2 regions of the Paenibacillus sp. WG02 genome follow, and region 2 is predicted to be linked to the other one. Evidence: riboswitches for the same ligand, from Rfam matches in the RefSeq annotation. Region 2 holds a riboswitch; the other holds the start of a gene.

Region 1 (7,721 bases), 750 kb from region 2:
ATCTCTTCAATCGACCTTTGATCCTTCGGATCCTGTTTCGTTGCGTAAAAGACTTCTTTTATAAACGTATCCGTCTGTAAGCTTCTAGCCCCTTTGAATTGATTATACGTAAGGAAAAATCGATCAATGACTCCCCGAATCTCCTCTGGTATGGCAGGACCTTTTTCCACGATATACATGCTATTTGCTTTATTCGAATGTCTTTTTTTATAAAACCAACTTTTCCAGACACTTAATTGCATGCGGTTCGTGTCACCTGCTTTCTTCCAAACATTTCTTCATTATAGGCTAAAAACCATAAAATTTCGATAAAAATCGCAATATTTCGCATAAAAAAAGAACATCTGCCTTCTATGCTTTCATTCGAAAGATTCATAGAAAACAAATGCCCATGGAATTAATCCTTTTTTCACCACATGGCTTACTTACAAAACTCTTTTGGCTCCCACATATCTGGATCCCCAGTATGAACTGGCGAGACTATCTATCCTTACACCTCTTGACGTTGTCGCCGAAATGAATTGATCATTTCCCAGATAAATCCCTACGTGGTTCACACTTCCTGCAGCAAAAAACACAAGATCTCCAGCCTTCAAGTCCATAACCCTGGTTCCTGCTTCATCGTACATTTGGACCGCAGTTCTGGGTAGATCAATACCTTTAGCTTCGTACAAATAGCGTACAAATCCGGAACAATCAAACCCTCTGGGTGTTGTGCCTCCCCAAACGTATGGCGTTCCCATGAACGTATTTGCTGTTTGCACGATTTGATCAGACATGGACGGTATAACTGCCGCTGCTACCTTTGGAGCTGGTGCTGGTGCTGGTGGCGGTGCAATCCAAGCTGGTTTGTGCGACTTGCCATCGACATTCACCATTGCAATACGATTCGCCTCATTCCATTCAATCGGAGAACCGAATGTTTCAGTGATGAAACGTAAGGGTACATAAGTATTACCTTGATAAAGCGTCGGACTGCTTTCCAGACTAATCTTCTTGCTGTTAACGATCGCTTGCTTCTCGTCGGTTGTCAGTTGAATCATCTGCTGCTTGTTCACCAACGTGACCACAATTTCGCTTTCTTGCTTCGCCCAGCCTACTTGATAACCCAATTTCTCAGATAATACGCGTAGAGGAACTTGCAATGTTCCTGTGTTGTCAATAAATGGCTGTACTTCTGGGAACTGAACCAACTCATCATTGACCTGGACTTTTACATTAGATGCAGATGATGCTGCTTGAACCGATGGAGCCGTAAACATGGATACTGCTGCGCAAACAAGTGCGCATGAACAAATAAAGCTTTTTGTAAAAAGTTTCAAAAATTGTTCCTCCTTGAAGCCTCCGAGGTTAGTTGACGGGTTCGGGAAGAGGTTTCCCTAGCGCGCTCAGTTTATTAAAACAGCTGAGCATTCATTCACCCCAAATAAAGAAGTCCCCCGTACCAGAGCTTTTGCTGCTCCGAGATTCGGCATTTTTTGTCTATGTTAGACTAGCATAATTTGACTGTTAGTTTCAACTTTTGCGCAGTGGTAATAGTATCCAAGAAATTATAAGTGCAAGACAAAATCTGAAATAAAGGAGGCAATCAACAGAACGGCCATGACTCCCCCTGCAAGATGTGCACGCCATATGAAGTTATCGTCTGGTGTCTTATATTTTGACAGTTTAGCGGTATTACGAAGTGTGCGAAAGTAAAGAATAGCCCCTACAATCACGAGAATAATCTCAATAGCCGCACTCACCCACGGCCACTGCCACAGACTAAATCCTACTAATGGAAGTCCTCCAACATTCCCCGGTAAGAATGGCATATCTGCACGATGAACGAGAAGATCAAGTATCCAGTGACTGAAGGTAAGCACTCCTATAGCTGCGCCTCCTCTTTTCCCCCATAATTTCCAAGCCAATAATCCCGATAAGATAGCAATGAGCAGCGCCCCAACTAATGAGTGTGTGTAATCAGCGTGAATAATCCCTTCCCCATAACCCGTACCCAGGCTTGTATCGATCGTTTCAATACTAGAAAGAAATAAGGGTACAAATACAACGTCAAGCAGCTGAGTACTAAGTATGAGCGCCCAGATCGGCACCTCCGGTGTTCTTGCTTTCAATGCTGCAGCAAGCCCAAAATGTCCAGCAAACATTTACATTCCCTCCCTTTTCGAACGCTTGAGAACACGGCTTTCAAGCCATCCACCTAAAACTGTAAATAAGAGCATAAATACAATAAATGACATGTCGAGACCCATTCCTTTCTGAATACTAATATAATTAGTATTTTAACTAATATAATTAGTTTATGCAAGTGCTTTTTCAGCACAAAAAAGAAGAAGCCTGAACGTCATCGTTCAAGCTTCGATTTCATGCATATGTGATTATGTCTTGAGACATGTCTAATTCGATATCGGTCCACGTCCGTTTCAATGCGATAATGTTGAAATTATCACTTTGAGAAGTTATTACGCTTTTGATTTCGCTTGTTGAATGATTCCTCTATTCGCTCCCATTAGAACCAGGTCAGACCGCCATTGAATCTCCAGAGTAATAAAGTGACTGGCTCCGTACGAAAATCAGTTGTCAGAGTCACAGGCTTGGATTAGCCTTGGCAAGTGAATCATGCAAAAAGTACATCAAATTTCATAACAATGATCTCATTTCTCAATATTCCTGCATTTTGTACATCAAAATCAGCTGAATTCGAACGTTTGGGCTCACTTTGGGAGATTTTGCTGTACTTTCTGCAGCTTCTGCCTCTCAAAAGTACGTTTATATTCAAAATACATGCACTTTTTGCATCTGTATTAGCTCAAAATCAGGCTCATCTACTCCGTTGAATTCAAGGACCGCTTGCTTGTCCTCCACGGGTTATCCTTCGATGCCTTCACGTACGGGATGCTAGTTCTTTTCAGCTTATCCTTAAATTTTCACCGGTGTGATGCACGTCCTACTCGGGTTTAACCTTCGAAGCCGTCACGTATGGTCGAACCCCTGCGGATTCTCATCCCTTCCCGCACAAACAACTAAAGTTGTACTACGTACAACTTTAATCAACCAAATCAAGCATTTTCTCTGCACATGTTGCAAAAAATGCAACAATTTAGACCCAAAGTGGCCTTTTAGTACGAATTAAGGCTAAATTGTTGTACAGCATACAACATCTCTTGCTTAGAGAGTAGAAAGCCAAAGAAATTGTTGCACGAAGTACAACTTCCCACTTATAGACAAGAAAAAGCACTCATACAGGCTTCCTAAATCCGACCGCCCCCTTCACCCTAAACCATACAGCGAACCCAACCGCGTTAAATAGGGTGGAATCCCTTCGTTTACCCCAAAAGAAAAAAAACCACCCGAAGGTGGTCTTTCTTTCACTTGCTGTTAAGCGGGCGGCGGGAATCGAACCCGCGCGATCAGCTTGGAAGGCTGAAGTTCTACCATTAAACTACGCCCGCGTATTAATAAAGGGATTGATGGTCGGGACGACACGATTTGAACATGCGACCCCCTGCTCCCAAAGCAGGTGCTCTACCAAGCTGAGCTACGTCCCGATGCGTTTTATGAAAATGGCGCGCCCTGAGAGATTCGAACTCCCGACCTTTTGATTCGTAGTCAAATACTCTATCCAGCTGAGCTAAGGGCGCAAATGAGTTGGAGCGGAAGACGGGGATCGAACCCGCGACCCTCGCCTTGGCAAGGCGATGCTCTACCGCTGAGCCACTTCCGCATCGTATAATTGCATGTCATTCTCGCTAACGTTTCTCCGAGGCGACAAGGAATAATATATCAGGAATTGAGGACAAATGCAAATGTTTTTTCTTACCTTTTTTTATTTGATGAAAATACCGCCAAACGGCAGTACTTCTCTGGCAATGCGGCGCAGTAAACTGTCATTTTTCATATGCTCATCTAATTTGCGATCTGGCTTACAGGGCTGCATGAGAACGTGACCATGTCCCGTTATTTCCCAATGATAATTCATATGCTGACTGGCCAATGTATTGCCGTACACACATAGACGCAGCTGAGCGTTCCGCGGATAGGCAACAAGACAGCTTGTATCGACATATAAGGGCTGCTTGGCATCCAATGCCATTTGATAAATCGGTCCTGCAGTCAGAAGTCCTAGTTTGCCTGGACCTTTAAACTGCATTTTCACGAAATCCTGCGTAATCAGTGTATTCTTAACATTTTGCAGATGAGAAGAGTAGCTGACTCCCTCTGTGTAAAACAAAACATGTCGGAATTCATACAGAAGATCATCATCCGTTCCTATAGGTATAACAGCCATGCTATAGCCTTCAGGCAGCCCTAGCATGACATTGGCAGGACCATGCAGCCGTGACTGGACAAAACGCTTCTTCCTATACATACTCGGCAACTTCATGAAAGAATCTTCTCTCTGCTCAGACTTCCCTTGAAAAGCGACAATTTGGCTCGGATGCAGCACATGAACAGACTCATTCTGTTCGATGCGCAACGTGGCTATCTTCGCATGTGAGCTTACTTCCTCGAAAGATACCTCCATACACACCGGACCCCCTCATAGACTACATCTATCTCATTCCGCGCTTCTGTCTCCGCCAAACCATGAATCGAAACACGCGGCCAAGCACAAAATAAAAAACAATTAGCAAAACAGCCGTCACAACCATATAGGTTAATTTCCGATTTCGCTTATCTTTATCTAAAGCAACTTGTTCCATGGCCTTCAAACGTTCTTGCAATTGTTCATTTTCCCTTTTAAGCGTTTCGTTTTGCCCTAGAAGCCGTTCCTCAGTTTCTTGCGAATGCCGTATGGCTTCGGAAAGCTTGTCCTTCTGATCCTCTAATTGCTGCTTCGTACTCTCATAGTCTTTCTGAATTTGTTGCACATTCTCTGGCAATTGATAGATGTCTTTCACCCGATCTAGCCACGAGGCTTGGACAGCAGAAGCTGGATACATAAATCCGAACAAGATAACAAGGATGCCAAAGACTTTTACAGCCCCCGCCAAATATCGTGTCTGCATCTGCCGTTCCTCCCCATATTCATATCGACATATTCTTCTATTTTACAGCAAAAGTCACCCCTTCACCACTTCTGCAGCAGCTATTGGATATCGCAAGATCGTCTTCATTTTCGAAGGATCTACTTTTCTCGGGTCTGATAAATAAATCTCATGATGGAGGCCGCGGATGCATTGACTATGTTCAGCTAAGAAATCCTCGATTTGCTTCAAAGTTTCCGGTTCTGTTGCATAGGGCCCCACATGAAGCATTTGCACACACGTTCCCTCATGCAAGGTTTCATACTTGATATCCGAAATAACGTTCAGTCCCTTTTTCTTCGACATCGCGGTTGAAAGGGCTTCTTCGACACTTTCTGCCCTCACATAATCAGGCATTCGAATCAATAGCTTCCAGTTCCACTCATCCCTTGGTACATCTAGGGCTTTTCTATCCCCATCCACCCACCATAAGCCCTCCAGCTTGGCCACAGTAAAGTCTTTCTCCTCTTTCTTATAAATACCTTTGATGCTGTAGGAAAGCGTGTAAAGTGCTTCAGTGGCATTTGAGAAGGCTATGTCATCCGGATCCCCTTGTCCTTGAATTGTGACATACCAGATAGGATCAAATTCGACCCATTGCGGTTTCGTGGGAGCTGTGTAATAGCTTTTATACGTTCTAGCTAAATCTAACTTATCCATGCTGCACATCCTTCACATTTTTCTCCTAGTATATAAAAGGATTCCTGACAGCTGCATGTCAGCAAACATAAAAAAACTTACCCTTCGCCAAATTTCGCGAAACAGGTAAGTCTCAACCTCATAAAAAGTCGTATGTAATTATTCCGCTGCTGGTGGCGTGAACGAACGCTGAGCAAACTCCGCATCCAACATGAAGAAGGCGTTACTGTCTTTATCAATACGTTTCAATTTATTAATAATGCTGTCGAACATGGCTTCTTCCTCTACCTGCTCATCAATGAACCATTTCAAGAACTGCATAGTCGCATGTTCTCTATCGTTCAATGCCAGGTCTGATAGATGATAAATACGTCTTGTTACTTCTTGCTCGTGTTGATAAGCATGTTCAAAAGCATCTAAGATCGATTTGTACTCATTGACAGGCGTATCCATACCGGCAAAGCTAACCTTTTTTCCACGGTCATTTATGAATTTGAAAATTTTCATCGCATGGAATTTCTCTTCCTCAGCTTGTACAATAAAAAAGTTGGAAAAGCCGTCTAAGCTTTCCGCAGCACAATAACCAGCAATAGCCAAGTAGACGTGCGCGGAGTAAAACTCATAGTTCATCTGCTCATTGAGCGCTTCTGTAAGTGTATCGTTTAACATAGATGCACACACCTTTCTGTATGGTTATCTCTTGCGTATTCCCCATATATACAAGATTACCAGAACTCCGCATACAAATACAAACGGAAGAAACAATTTTAGAAGGGTTAGGTTCAAGCCATCACGCTTTCTGCCCTGGATTCAGCAATAATTTGTTTGATCTGAGCATAAAGTAAGTCAGGCGAAGCTGCGCACAGCAGTTCCTTTTTACCGATCATGGCGATACATTCTTTTTTACAATGCTTACAATTGCCTAAGCAATCTTTCTTTTTTTGCTTTAGGTCTGGATATTCATTTTTCAGGGACTTATATATTTGTTTGGATCCGAATTTTTCATTTCTACAGCAGTATTTAATCGTTTTCAATTCGATCTCTCCCCGCCATCGTCATTTACCACTATCCTTGATATTAGTGATAATAATAATCAATGTCAACTTAAAATTGGGTGAGCTTGTACAAAAAAAGAGTTTTCCTTAGTCCTCATAAAGGATTAAAGAAAACTCTTTGGGATGCGGTCAAGAGGACTCGAACCTCCACGGGGGGTTAGCCCACACGGACCTGAACCGTGCGCGTCTGCCAATTCCGCCATGACCGCGAAATCAGGGATCTTTAGACATTAGTCTAAAGATCCCTGTACTTACTGAGTCATGTAGGATTCGAACCTACGACACCCTGATTAAAAGTCAGGTGCTCTACCAACTGAGCTAATGACTCATGTCCAGAAATAAAAAAATGGCGGAGCTGACGGGATTCGAACCCGCGGTCTCCTGCGTGACAGGCAGGCATGTTGGGCCACTACACCACAGCTCCACACTATGTAAAACAACTCTCAGAAAGAGTTTGGTTGCGGGGGCAGGATTTGAACCTGCGGCCTTCGGGTTATGAGCCCGACGAGCTACCGGGCTGCTCCACCCCGCGACATTACTAGCATGATATTTGATTAGGAATATATGGTGGAGGCTGACGGGATCGAACCGCCGACCCTCTGCTTGTAAGGCAGATGCTCTCCCAGCTGAGCTAAGCCTCCATGGGATAAAACTAGAAAATTGATGGTGACCCGTAGGGGACTCGAACCCCTGTTACCTCCGTGAAAGGGAGGTGTCTTAACCACTTGACCAACGGGCCGCGTAAACAGGCTTTTCTTATGTAAAAGTTATTGGTGGCGGAGAGAGAGGGATTTGAACCCTCGAGACGCTTGTGACGCCTACACGATTTCCAATCGTGCTCCTTCGGCCAGCTCGGACACCTCTCCATGAAAAGCCTGATATGTTATAAAAAATGGCTCCCCGAACAGGACTCGAACCTGTGACAACTCGATTAACAGTCGAGTGCTCTACCAACTGAGCTATCAGGGAAAACTGCTTGGCAACGTTCTACTCTCCCAGA
Region 2 (7,721 bases):
TAGCAGCTAGGTTATTGTAAAGGGTTTTGCGCCGCTGGACGAAGGACGCCTGGACGACGGCGAAGAAGAAGTCCACATCCGCCACCTCGACCGGCGGGGTTTGGCGCACACGCAGCCGAATCACGGCGGAGTCGACGTTCGGCTGCGGCACGAAGACGGTGCGCGGCACGATCGTGACAAGCTCCGGCTCGCAGTGGAACTGCACGGCAATGCTGAGGCTGCCGTAATCTTTGGTGCCCGGGCGAGCCGCCATGCGGTCGGCCACCTCTTTTTGGATCATCACGACGATATTCTCCAAGGGAAGCTTCTCTTCAAGAAGCTTCATGATGATCGGCGTCGTGATGTAGTAGGGCAGGTTGGCGACGACACTGACGCCGTCCATGCCCTCGAAGTGCTGCCGGAACAATTCCGGCAGGTCGGTCTTCAAGATGTCCCCATGGACAACGGTAGCATGGGGATAGGGCTCCAGCGTCTCGTCCAGGATGGGCAGCAGACGCTGATCGATCTCGACGGCCAAGACGCGTCCAGCGAGCTTGGCCAGCTGCTGTGTGAGCGCCCCAATGCCGGGGCCGATCTCAAGCGCAGCCTTGTTCGGCCCGAGCTCTGCGGCCATGACAATCTTGCTTAGGATATTTTGGTCAATTAGGAAGTTTTGACCTAAGCTCTTCTTAAGCACCAGACCATTTCTCTTGATAATTTGTTTCGTTTTACTTGGCGTAGCCACGTCATCGGCTGTTACAATCACTTCATTGTTGGGTACATTCATGATATAGACCTCATTATCTATAGGTTCTGGATTTCACATTCTTCATTGTCACTCAAAATCATTCAAAGTCATTCAAAATCAATTAAAATCAATTAAAATCATTCAAAAGAGTTTTGAAACTCTGCGCCAAATCTCATGCAATTATTTTCTAAGTGGCATCTTACTGAAATTCGGTATGCATAGTCTTGTAAGCTCATGAGAGTGCTGTATGAAATTCAGTTGAAGATGTTGGAGAAAGTGCAACAATTGCTGTTTAAATCCCGTCAATATTCTAGAATGTTGCATTTGGTACAACAATTGATACCTCATCCAGAGCTTTTTTCCACAAATAGGCAAGAAGTGTTGTACAAACGAGACCGTCGATTTATTCATCCAATTTTGTTCTACTTAATGGTGTCATACATCGGGATCAAGTCATATATGCCCGCTTAAGGTTGCTGGATGAATGAATCCCTCAACGCGGTAGAATGATGTTGTAAATAATACAACAATTGCTGCCTAAATCTCGCCTATTTCCCTTCGATGTTGCAGAATGTACAACAATTTTGCCCAATATAGAGCATTTAGCAACAAATGAGCTCAAAATGTTGTACGAAATACAACTTCAAGATGCAAAATAGCCTTTTGGCGTGTGAATTGTTGCAGAAAATGCAACATTTAACCACTATAGCCCATCTGCCATCACGAAAGCTGAATGACTCTAAAATCGCGCACTTTGGAGTTATGACTACCAGTTGTAAATCAATCGACAGTCTCCAAACTACAACATCAGCAACATCCATTCTACTTATCAGCTTCCAAATGCTCCAAAGCCGCCTCAAATTCCTCACGCGAGATCTGAAACATTGCACAGCGCTTATAAAACTGCTTGCCATTGCAATAGCCAATTCCTAACGCTTTACCCACAATCAGCCGGCGAGACGCCGCCTCTGCATGAACAATCAACCCTGCGGTCACGAGATCCGCCATGGTCAGCTGTGAAACCGCACCATCATATTCCGTACGAAGGCTCTGAAGAGCCTGACGGATCGTCTCAGGCGTCGCATTCTCGACGCCAATATCACCCTTGTACTCAGCCTGCTCCTGCGTAATGAAGGCATGCTTGCAGCCAGGCACCTTGGCTGCCACAATCTTCCGAATCCGTTCACCAGCGTGATCCGGATCCGTGAATATAATAACGCCTCTGCGCTGCTGTGCAAGTGCAATACGCTTTAGCACGGCTTGCCCAATCGCAGAACCGCCAGTTTCAATTGTATCCGCCTCTACCGCTCGGCGAATAGCAGCTGTATCGTCTTTGCCTTCGACGACAATCACTTCTTTAATCATAAGCGGTTCCCTTCCCAGTACCAAGGATAAACGACTCCGTCGTCCTTCTGGTACGAGCGCGCGTTTGTCAAGGTTGATGCGGAGCTAAAGTATAGAACTTATACTTCCATATTCAACGCAGAAAAGAAGAGGGGTCCCCTCTTCTTTTGCCCAAGTTGTTACTTGGCAACGTATATATATGACATTCTTCCCGCCGAAACAGACGTTTACACGTTAATTTTCAGACGGCTTTTTCGGTCCTACCACATACACGGTGTACCCTTGCTTCGTTCCGAATTTATTGGCATAACCATGATCTTCAAAGAAGACATCAATCATTTGACCTTTCACACCGCTGCCAATATCTTCAGCACGGCGGAAGCCAATGCCCTCAATGTAAACCCACCATCCCAATGGGATCACTTTCGGATCAACCGCAATCGTGCGGCCTTCTGTCACGGTAGTCCCCGTATAGGTTTTACCGAAACCAGGAGATCCTTCGGACTTACCTGTAGATTCAGCGTCTGCCGAATAAGCAGTCAACTTCACATTCTTCAGGATTTGTTTGTACCCAAATGTTACACCATTCTTCGAAACCTCATCCACACTAGGTGAGGATGACGAAAGAACAACAACTGGGTTTTTCGTGCCAACGGACACGACTTTATTAATACTTTCTGTTTTTACTTCTTCACCCACAACTGCTTCCGCGACTAGAACACCATCTTCGAAAGTCTTTTCTTTCTTCTTCAAGAGTACGCCCTCTTTACCTTCTTGGACGACTTGCTCTTTGCCTTTGAGCAGCGATGCGTCGCTCTTCTTTTCCGTATCGAACGCAATCGGTTCAGTTACTTCCTCCGTCTCTTTCTTCACACGGACGATTTTGATTTCATCGCCTGAGTTCAGAGCGGTTGTCGGTTCGGGAGTTAAACGATCGTGCTCCCCAAGTGCAATATGTAAACGTTGCAATGCACTTTCAACCGTTCTTGCAGTTGTGTAAACAGTGGTGGTCTTTCCATCAGCAGTCAATTGAATCGGTGAGGCATGTTCGATGACAATTTTGTCTCCACCCTTGATTGTTGTCGTTGGCGCAGCAGAAATTTCATCGTGTTCACCAATCTTTATGGCTTGTTCATCCAGTAGGCGTTGCAGGACCCATTGTTTCGTTTGCACAACGGTTTCTTGTCCATTCACAACCACGGATACGCTCTTGGTAGCCGTACCGTACAACAACACCAAAAACATGAAAGTCATTGCGATTGAAATTATGGCTAAGCTTAAAATCAAACGCAAGTTTTCATGCTTCCATCGCAATGCGAAGGACATGCTGGATGATCGTTTTACATGGGTCTCGCTAATAGAGATACTGCCCACTTCTTCGGTCCTCCTTCAAAGCCTCGCCGCCAGGTTACAGCATGATTAGATTTGACGCGACTAAGGTTTTTTAGTTTAACTTAACGTGTTCGCCATCAGCAGTACGGTGCTATACCGCTGCCTTCTGGTCGTCCCACACCAGTTTGCCTATTCAACATTCATATGAATTCCGGGCAATTTTTAGTCGTCCGAAATGTGTATAGCCCTTTATGAAGACAAAAAGCCAGCAAGAAGAGGACTCTTCTCGCTGGCTTAGTTTGTATAGTAAAATACACAAATAGCACGCACGACAATCGTTACCTCTCTTACGCTTACGAGGTTAGCTGACGGATTCGGACGTGAGAGTCGCCCTACTATAAGCATACAAAGTACGCTCAAAGATTCACCCCTGTTACTCACTCTGTTCACTCAAGAAGCATGCTTCTTCAGCTTACAGTGGTTCCCCCGTTCCCATAAATGGAACTCAGCGAATGGAAAAATGGCAAATTGGATATTAAGTTATTATGAAAAGTATATTACGCTGTTAATCTTAACCTGTAAAGGGATTAACACCTACTAAAAAGGGCTAAACCGACTAAAATTCAATCAAATAGGCAATAAAACAGCCCTATTTCTACTTATATCTCACTATCACGTACGTATACTAACTCTTTTCAACTTTTCACCCCTAAACTAGGCTTAAATTACAAATTTGTTTATAATGATCGTATAGGAAAGCGATTCATAAATACCAATAATTTGCTAATCAGGGAGGCAATGAGATGGGCTCCATTCTACAAGTTGACTCTTTATACGGGGGATATTTACCAAATAAACCCGTTCTTCATGACCTAACCTTTTCTATTCGTCAAGGTGAAATGATGGGTCTGATCGGACTTAATGGCGCCGGTAAAAGTACCACAATCAAGAACATTCTCGGCCTGCTTCAACCGCAAAAAGGATCCATTCGAATCAACGGACTAACTTTAGCTGAAAATCCTGTATCCTATCGCGCCACCTACGCTTATGTACCCGAAAGTCCCGAGCTTTACGAAGAGCTTACGATCCGCGAACACCTTGAGCTAACCGCTATGGCCTATGGCTTGTCGAAGGAAGACTATTTGGCTCGATCCAGTTCTCTTTTGGAGCAGTTTCAAATGAAGGACAAGCTGAACAGCTTCGCCAGTCATTTATCCAAAGGAATGAAACAGAAAGTCATGATTATGAACGCATTTCTGATTGAACCCTCGTTATATATTATCGATGAACCCTTTCTCGGCCTCGACCCTTTAGCGATTCGTTCCTTGCTAGAATTAATGGTCAAAATGAAACATAAAGGAGCATCATTCCTCATCTCTTCGCATATTTTGTCTACGATTGAAAAATATTGCGATAACTACGTTGTCCTTCATAAAGGTCGCATGGTTGCTCAGGGTGATTTAGTCGAATTACGCGAGCAAACCGAACTCCCGGGAGCGTCACTAGACGACATTTTCTACAAACTCGTACAAGGGGATTCATGATGAGAAATATGGACATCAACACCCGTTCCTTATGGCAGCAAAGATTCGAATATTATATGAAGGAATCCATGGGCTATTGGCAATATGCAGCGCGCAGCAATTTCATCGGTCTCGTGTTGTTTCTTGTCATCATTTCTTCCTATTATTATGCAAAAATATTACAGCGTCTTCCGACAGATTATCCCTATCTGTGGATCGTGCTTTTGCTGCTCGTTCCGCTTCTATCTTCAAGCTCCATTCGTACATTGGTAAGAAAAGCAGACCGCATGTTTTTATTACGGATCGAACATCAAATGGGTGCTTATTTCCGAAGTGGATTCATGTACAGTTTGGCACTGCAAGCTTTTTGGACATTTATCGCCTGGGTTATTTTATGGCCGCTTTATCACCATTGCCTCGGCGCTTCAGAACAGCATTTCTTACTGATGCTTGCCCTACTTCTTCTATTAAAGATTGCTAATTTATTAGCGAGCTGGCAGGAAAGCCGCTTTGCTCATGAGCGTACACGTTTAGCTTCGGTTAGCTTTCGCTGGATTGCAACAACCGCTCTCATTTCGCTGCAATTTCTAACCAGCATTTTATGGGCAAGCGGGGCTGCACTGCTTCTCATTTTCGTATGGTTAGGAGCTGTTCATTTCGTATCTAAATACGTCATCGGCTGGGACTACTTGATCATCAAAGAAAATCAGCAGCAAGCACGGCTTTATGCCTTTTTCAGCTGGTTCGTCGATGTGCCTCAGATGGGAATGCGAATAGCCCGCCGAAGTTGGATCAGCGGGATAACACGGTTCATACCTTTTAGACAAGATGCTGCCTATTTGTATCTATATATGAAGACATTGCTGCGTACGGAGCTGTTCGCGATCATACTGCGTCTCACCCTGTTAGGGGTACTAGCTATTGCCGTTTCAAGCAGCGGTACTGCAAGGACATTGATCTTCCTGATCGCCCTTGTGATTTCCCTTGTTCAGTTATCGTCACTCGAGCGTGCTCATCGGTATACGTTCTGGCTGGAGATGTACCCGCTCAATCCAAATTCGAAAGCCGGTTCGCTGGCCTTCATCATTTGGTCGGTCTTGCTGCTGGAACTATGTATCTTGACAATTCCACTTATGATTCGCTCTTCACCAATCTATCTGCTCGTTCCACTCGTCAGTCTCATCTTCATCTCTTTCAGCTGCGGTATTGTGCTTCGCCGCAAGTTCGAAAAAAACGCTTTACTTGAGACCTAGCAATCGAATGGCATTGTTAGTTGTTATTTCCGCAATTTCTTCCAAAGTCAACCCCCGAATTTCCGCGGCTGTCTCAGCGACCAAGCGAACATAGCCGGTTTCATTGCGCTTGCCGCGGAAAGGATGCGGGGTCAGATAGGGAGCATCGGTCTCAATTAACAAACGATCTAATGGAACTTGCGCCAGCACTTCCTTCGGTTGCCTAGCGTTTTTAAACGTAACTGGACCCCCAAAAGAAATATGAAAATTCATATCCAGACACTGTTTAGCCGTCTCCCAGCTTCCTGAGAAGCAATGCATGATTCCCCCGACTTCCTCGGCCTTCTCTTCTTTTAAAATGTGCAAAATATCTTGATGGGCATCTCGATTATGTATGACAATGGGCATCCCCAATTTACGCGCTAGACGAATTTGCTCCCGAAATACCCTCTGCTGTACATCCTTCGGCGACTTGTCCCAATAGTAATCCAGTCCAATTTCCCCGATGGCAACAACTTTCTCATGCTTACACAACTCTTCAATCCATTCTAAGTCGCCAGGCATCATATCAATTGCATCCACAGGATGCCACCCTACCGTTGAGTAGATGAAATCATACCTCTCAGCAAGGGCAATGGAGCTGGGTATGGTCTCCCGGTTGAAGCCTACATTCACTATTCTTGTCACTCCGGCGTCCAGTGCTCGCTGAATCACTTCATCTTGATCTTCATTAAATTGTTCGGCATTTAAATGTGTGTGTGAATCCGTTAGCATAATCGTTCTCCCTTAAGTTAAAATATTCTGCTGCACTTGTTTTTCTAGCTAATCTTGCTCACCAAGCAGTGCCCATAAATCAGGATAATTGGTTGCGTTCAATCGTTCCAACAGCTCCTCCGGATAATAAACATGATGCTTACCCATTTGGAAGCCACTGATGGACTGAACAATCTCAGATCGATGCGTAATTTCCGTTAAAGTCTCCTTATGATCCAGCAGAAAAATAGGCAAATTGTCATCTGTTTCCCCCGGTCTATACACGTCATAAGATTGATTCGATGGAAAATCAATTTCCATATAATAAGTAGGGTCGAATCCGACCTCAGCCATCACTTTTTCCATCAGCTTAATTTGACGTTGATTAGACTCATCAAAGGTACTGTATTTGTACAACTTACGATCCAAAAACCGTTTACACATATCGGCCAGAATAGGATCTTTCTCATTACTCCAGAAAGTTAACATCGTCTGCATAACAGACTCATCCAATAACAAATAATCTTCGAGCGAAATTTTATTCTGAATCAGATGCAAAATGGGTTCCACCATAAATCCAAACGTATAGTCTTCTTCGTATAAATGTTTGGCACGCGCAAAAACTTTGTGCAGCAAAATTTCCGCACTACGTGTCACGGGATGGAAATACACCTGCCAGTACATTTGATAACGGGACATTAAATAGTCTTCAACAGCATGCATGCCGCTTTCCTTGACAACAATATGCCCTTTATAGGGCCTAATAACACGAAGAATCCGCTCCAGATCGAATGTGCCGTAATTTACACC

Evidence for each region. A riboswitch is a leader RNA that binds a small molecule or an ion and turns the genes downstream of it on or off. The one in region 2 is predicted to bind cyclic di-AMP.
Region 1: linked by a shared signal. The riboswitch ahead of ACBP55_RS04520 (C40 family peptidase) and the one ahead of ACBP55_RS00950 (ubiquitin-like domain-containing protein) in region 2 are both predicted to bind cyclic di-AMP.

What each region holds. Positions count from the first base shown of each region.
Region 1 is NZ_AP036016.1:961,232-968,952, reverse strand. Features, by position in the region: gene ACBP55_RS04525 (hypothetical protein) at 1-242, opposite strand, end outside; gene ACBP55_RS04520 (C40 family peptidase) at 426-1,322, opposite strand; cyclic di-AMP (ydaO/yuaA leader) riboswitch at 1,325-1,484, opposite strand; gene ACBP55_RS04515 (permease) at 1,551-2,147, opposite strand; tRNA gene ACBP55_RS04510 (tRNA-Gly) at 3,382-3,452, opposite strand; tRNA gene ACBP55_RS04505 (tRNA-Pro) at 3,472-3,548, opposite strand; tRNA gene ACBP55_RS04500 (tRNA-Arg) at 3,565-3,641, opposite strand; tRNA gene ACBP55_RS04495 (tRNA-Gly) at 3,650-3,724, opposite strand; gene ACBP55_RS04490 (AIM24 family protein) at 3,827-4,525, opposite strand; gene ACBP55_RS04485 (hypothetical protein) at 4,554-5,009, opposite strand; gene ACBP55_RS04480 (GyrI-like domain-containing protein) at 5,064-5,687, opposite strand; gene ACBP55_RS04475 (ferritin) at 5,826-6,335, opposite strand; gene ACBP55_RS04470 (DUF1450 domain-containing protein) at 6,449-6,700, opposite strand; tRNA gene ACBP55_RS04465 (tRNA-Leu) at 6,846-6,930, opposite strand; tRNA gene ACBP55_RS04460 (tRNA-Lys) at 6,977-7,049, opposite strand; tRNA gene ACBP55_RS04455 (tRNA-Asp) at 7,069-7,145, opposite strand; tRNA gene ACBP55_RS04450 (tRNA-Met) at 7,177-7,253, opposite strand; tRNA gene ACBP55_RS04445 (tRNA-Val) at 7,287-7,362, opposite strand; tRNA gene ACBP55_RS04440 (tRNA-Glu) at 7,386-7,460, opposite strand; tRNA gene ACBP55_RS04435 (tRNA-Ser) at 7,496-7,587, opposite strand; tRNA gene ACBP55_RS04430 (tRNA-Asn) at 7,615-7,690, opposite strand; rRNA gene rrf (5S ribosomal RNA) at 7,696-7,721, opposite strand, start outside.
Region 2 is NZ_AP036016.1:209,003-216,723, reverse strand. Features, by position in the region: gene rsmA (16S rRNA (adenine(1518)-N(6)/adenine(1519)-N(6))-dimethyltransferase RsmA) at 1-766, opposite strand, end outside; gene rnmV (ribonuclease M5) at 1,550-2,092, opposite strand; gene ACBP55_RS00950 (ubiquitin-like domain-containing protein) at 2,306-3,445, opposite strand; cyclic di-AMP (ydaO/yuaA leader) riboswitch at 3,739-3,924, opposite strand; gene ACBP55_RS00945 (ABC transporter ATP-binding protein) at 4,207-4,947, shown strand; gene ACBP55_RS00940 (ABC transporter permease) at 4,944-6,179, shown strand; gene ACBP55_RS00935 (TatD family hydrolase) at 6,165-6,932, opposite strand; gene ACBP55_RS00930 (HD domain-containing protein) at 6,981-7,721, opposite strand, start outside.